Regions from separate parts of the Mesorhizobium sp. M0030 genome, predicted to be linked through region 2. Evidence: riboswitches for the same ligand, from Rfam matches in the RefSeq annotation. Region 2 holds a riboswitch; the other holds the start of a gene.
The links. A riboswitch is a leader RNA that binds a small molecule or an ion and turns the genes downstream of it on or off. The one in region 2 is predicted to bind thiamine pyrophosphate.
Positions count from the first base shown of each region.

Region 1 (2,377 bases), on a different contig from region 2:
GGCTGGCGGAAGACCTCGCCGTCTTGCGGCTCGATCAGACCAGCAGCAATCTTCAGGAGCGTCGACTTGCCGGAGCCGTTGCGGCCGACGAGCGCGATCTTGTCACCGGCGGACGCCGTCAGTTCGGCGCCATCGAGCAGCGGCGTGCCGCCAAAGGTCAGTCTTATGCCGTCGAGGTTGAGAAGGGGCGGGGCCATGTCAGCTTTCAGGCAAGGGGTAGGGGTGGGCGAGCAGCAGCGCGCGGCCATGGCCGAGCGCGATTTCGAGGCCGCCCCCGGTCGTGTTGGACTTGACCTCGTTCGAGATGGTCAGCGACGAGCCGAACACGACCTCGACATGGTCGAGCGGCCACTTCGCGCCGGACACGGTGAGGCCCGAAAGATCGGAAAAGCCGAGCACCGAAAACAGCGTTCCGTCGGCATAGTCGAAGCCGGCCTTGCCAGGCAGCAGAGGGGCGCCTTCCTGCGCTCCGCTGGTCAACAGCAATTTTGTGCCGGCCTCGGCCAGCCGCAGGCTGAGCGCCAGATGGAGGAAGGCGTGGTCGGCGCGCTTGCCGCCGAAAGCGCCGGCCAGCACCAGGCTGGTGGCGCCGCGTTCCAATGCCGCCGCGATCGCCAGTTCGCCATCGGTCTTGTCCTTTTCGGGAGGAAACACCTCCCGCGGCACGGCGGCGAGATCGGCAGGCAGGTCCGCCGGCACGGAATCGAAATCGCCGACCCACAGCTCCGGCATCACGCCGAGCAGGCGGGCATGATCGATGCCGGCGTCGGCGGCGATGACGCGCGTGCCCGCGACCTGGCGGTCGAGCCGCGGCGTGCGGACGAGATCGCCGCCAAGCAGGATGGTGAATGTGCTCATATCCGCTGGCCCTTACCAGCCCCGCCGACGAAACGGAAGGCCGAGCGGCACCGTCACTCTTTGTTGGAGCATGATCTTTTTCCGGAAACGGATTCCACTTTCCGGGATCACGCTCGGGCAAACTTCCACTTGCGTGGCACCTTGGCCGGGCCTATGTGTCGAAACGCTCTAACGGGGTGCCGGACGCGATCTTCGCGGACCGGCTGAGAGGCAGTCTCGCCAACCCGCTGAACCTGATCCGGTTTGTACCGGCGGAGGGATTAGACGCTTCGGACAGCCCGACGCCTCAATTCCTTTCAACACGAATGAAGGAGGCGCCGATGCGCATTTTTTTGTCCCGTCTTGTCCCAGCGCTTGGGCTTGCTGTTTCGCTACTGGCAAGCCCTGCGTGCGCGCAGGAAAAACTCACGATCTATACCTATGAGAGTTTCACTGCCGACTGGGGTCCAGGCCCCCAGGTGAAGAAGGAATTCGAGGCCGAGTGTGGCTGCAGCGTCGACTTCGTCTCGGTGGCCGACGGCGTCGCGCTGCTCAATCGCGTCAAGCTCGAAGGTGCGTCGACCAAAGCCGATATCGTGCTTGGCCTCGATACCAACCTCACCGCGGAAGCCAAGGCTTCCGGCCTGTTTGTCCCACATGGCGCGGTGGCTGAAAACAACGTGCCGGGCGGCTGGAGCGACGACACTTTCGTGCCCTACGATTATGGCTATTTCGCCGTCGTCTACGACACCGAGAAGCTGAAGAACCCACCGAAGAGCCTGAAGAAGTTGGTCGAGGGCGATGCCGCCGACAAGATCGTCATCCAGGATCCGAGGACGTCGACGCCGGGCCTTGGCCTGCTGCTGTGGGTTAAGTCGGTCTATGGCGACAAGGCGCCGGAAGCCTGGGCGAAACTCAAGGGCAAAGTGCTGACGGTGACGCCGGGCTGGAGCGAGGCCTACGGCCTGTTCACCAAGGGCGAGGCGCCGATGGTGCTTTCCTATACGACGTCGCCGGCCTACCACATGGTGGCGGAGAACACCGGGCGCTACCAGGCGGCCTCGTTCGAGGAAGGCGAGTATCTGCAGATCGAGGTCGCCGGCATCACCACCACGGGCGCGAAGAATCCGCTGGCGGCGAAGTTCCTGGCCTTCATGACCGGGCCGAAATTCCAGGATGTCATTCCGGAGACCAACTGGATGTTCCCGGCCGGGAAAACCGACAAGCCGCTCAATCCGGCTTTTGATAGGCTGGTCAAGCCGGCGAAGACCTTGCTGTTCAGCCCGGAAGAGGTCGCGGCAAATCGCAAGGCCTGGGTGGATGAATGGCTGGCGGTGATGAGCAAGTAGATTTGGCTGTATAGTCAAAAGATGAGTGCTCTACGGCGCCCCCCTCTGTCCTGCCGGACATCTCCCCCACGAGGGGGGAGATTGGCCTTTACGTTGACTTTCGCCAATCTCCGAAGCTGCAGGAATGAGCGGAGCGCTAAAACCGCCAATCTCCCCCCTCGTGGGGGAGATGTCCGGCAGGACAGAGGGGG
Region 1 covers NZ_JAMYVE010000005.1:28,314-30,690, reverse strand. The annotation lists gene NKJ80_RS12205 (ABC-F family ATP-binding cassette domain-containing protein) at 1-197, opposite strand, end outside; gene NKJ80_RS12200 (thiamine diphosphokinase) at 199-858, opposite strand; TPP riboswitch at 1,021-1,135, shown strand; gene thiB (thiamine ABC transporter substrate binding subunit) at 1,179-2,186, shown strand.
Region 1: another riboswitch for thiamine pyrophosphate. It lies ahead of thiB (thiamine ABC transporter substrate binding subunit); the one in region 2 lies ahead of NKJ80_RS05635 (YkoF family thiamine/hydroxymethylpyrimidine-binding protein).

Region 2 (2,377 bases):
CATGTAGATGCCCAGCCCCTTCGCCGCCCCCGCATATTCGGCGAAGATAGCGCCGACCACGGCGTAGGTGATGGAGATGCGCAGCCCAGCGAAGAAATAGGGCAGCGCCGAAGGCAGGCGCGCCAGCCAGAAGATACGCCAGCGCCCTGCCCCCATGGCGGCGAGCATCTGCGAAATCTCCTTGCTGGTCGCAGCAAAACCTTCGACCAGCGCGACCATCATCGGGAAGAAGGTGACGAGCGCCACAAGCAGGATCTTTGGCATCAGCCCGAAGCCGAACCACAGCACGATGAGCGGCGCGATCGCGACCAGCGGCAAGGTCTGGCTGACGATCAGCAGCGGGAACAGCGCGCGGCGCAGCGGGGTCAAAAAATCGACCAGCGCCGAAAGCACGAAGGCAGCGACCAACGAGCAGGCGAAGCCGGCTGATGTGGCGCGGATGGTGGGCAGCGTGTTGTCGGCCAGGGCGGCGCGATGCTCCCAGGCCTGCTGCAGCACGCGCGACGGCGCCGGCAGCACGGTGGGGGCGACACCGCCATAGCGGGCGTAGAGCTCCCAGGCCGCGAGGAGCAGGGCGAAGGCGAAGGCGGCGGGGATGGTCTTGGCGATGCCGGCGGCTAATCTCCCCCCTCGAGGGGGAGATGTCGCCGAAGGCGACAGAGGGGGTCGTCTCGCATAGGGCGCCCACGCCTTGCCGATGCGAAAAGGACGTCGGCGCTCCACGCGCTGGGACCCCCTCTGGCCTGCCGGCCATCTCCCGCTCGAGGGGGGAGATTGGTGAGCATCGCGGTCTTCGCCAATCGCCAATGGCTCCCCTCCTCTTTGTGCTGAGGGGTCAGGGGCATCTCCTCCACGCAATGGGTCAGATAAACCAGCCACGGCAATATCCTCAAGGAACGACGCTTGAGCCGCGGCTCAGACGGCGCTCGGGCTGTTCGCCGAGATCGTGATGTCGAGGGTGACGTGGCCGGCGCCGGGGCCGAAGCGGCAGAAGGCCTCGTTGAGCGTGGCAAACACCGCACCGGCATCGCCACGCAATTTGGTGCAGAAGTTCTTTGAGCGCTCAAAGACGCCGGACTGTTTCAGGAAATCGATGCAGCCGTAGATCTCGTCCATATGGTCGCCCGTGCCCATAACGTAGAGCGAGAACTGCGCCGCCACCGGCTGGCCGGTCGACGGCGTGGCCTGGACAGCGCGGATCGCGGCGATCTTGCGCTCGTCCAGCGGAATGGCGGGGCCGCCGGTCTCGTCGGAGCGGCAGATCGGATCGTCGGGCTCGCCCGGACAGCCGCGCGAGACCGCCGCCGAAAGCACGCAGTGCTTGCCGCTTTTGGCCGCCGCGACGAACAGGTCGCGCATGGCGGGAAACAGCACCTCGGGCGGCCCGACCATAAGGGTCGAGATGTCATCGGTTTCCATCCGCAGCCGGTCGCGCCAGGGATCGAGCGCGCCGAGCGCGCCGAGGATGACGCCGACGAAATCGTCGGTCATGGGATAAAGGGAAATCTGTGCGCCTGAAAACATCGCCCGCCTCGCTCCGCTGGTATTATCCAGATCAGCTTTAGGGTCCGAAGGCTTGCCGCCCTCATCTCAGCCCCGACGATACGGAGCACCCCTGTGGATGGGCGGGTTAAAGCACCGTTCGCGGCATTGGGGAAGCCGTTTGTTGAGGCACTGCGGGAAAGTGTTTTGGGCCAGACGTGCCGGGCGCCCGGGCGTTAACAGACGACTCGTCAGTTCGTTGCGTTATAACGTTTCCACGAACTTCTTATAACTGCGTTGAAATTCAAGCTGATAAACGTAATTATAAGAAAACGGCAGAGACTCCGCGCAGCCCTTACGGTTTCTGGATTTCCTTATCCGCGACCCCATCCGGACTGTGCTCCTGCATCGCTCGGGCTTGCCTGTGCTGGTCCCCTCGCCCCAGCGCTACGCCATCCACAAGCTGATCGTCGCCTCGCGACGCGGGCCGAGCGCTGGCGCCAAGCGGGAGAAGGATCTCCATCAAGCGCGCCTGCTGACCCAAGCGCTCGAAGCCACGCGTCGCCAGGACGACCTTGCCTTCGCCTTCATGGAAGCGTGGGACAAGGGCGAAAACTGGCGCGAGACGATCCGGGGCGGCTTGAACCTGTTCGACGCCGCCACGAGGGAAAACAGTCACACCATCCTGGGGAAATCCCTCCGCGAAATTGGTGCGACTCCTGAAGGATTCACGATGCGGGATTAGCTGAAGCGACCGCTGCTATATTCATTTCCATCGTCCCAACCGTACGAAATTGGCTTGACGCTTATTCGTACATAAAGTACGATATCTCTTTTCGCAGAGAGGAATGTCCTTGAGCACAGCGAACCATGTTGCCTTCGCCGATCTCTCTCG
Region 2 covers NZ_JAMYVE010000002.1:346,262-348,638, reverse strand. The annotation lists gene NKJ80_RS05640 (ABC transporter permease) at 1-660, opposite strand, end outside; gene NKJ80_RS05635 (YkoF family thiamine/hydroxymethylpyrimidine-binding protein) at 916-1,524, opposite strand; TPP riboswitch at 1,515-1,627, opposite strand; partial or broken gene NKJ80_RS05630 (GSU2403 family nucleotidyltransferase fold protein) at 1,838-2,227, shown strand.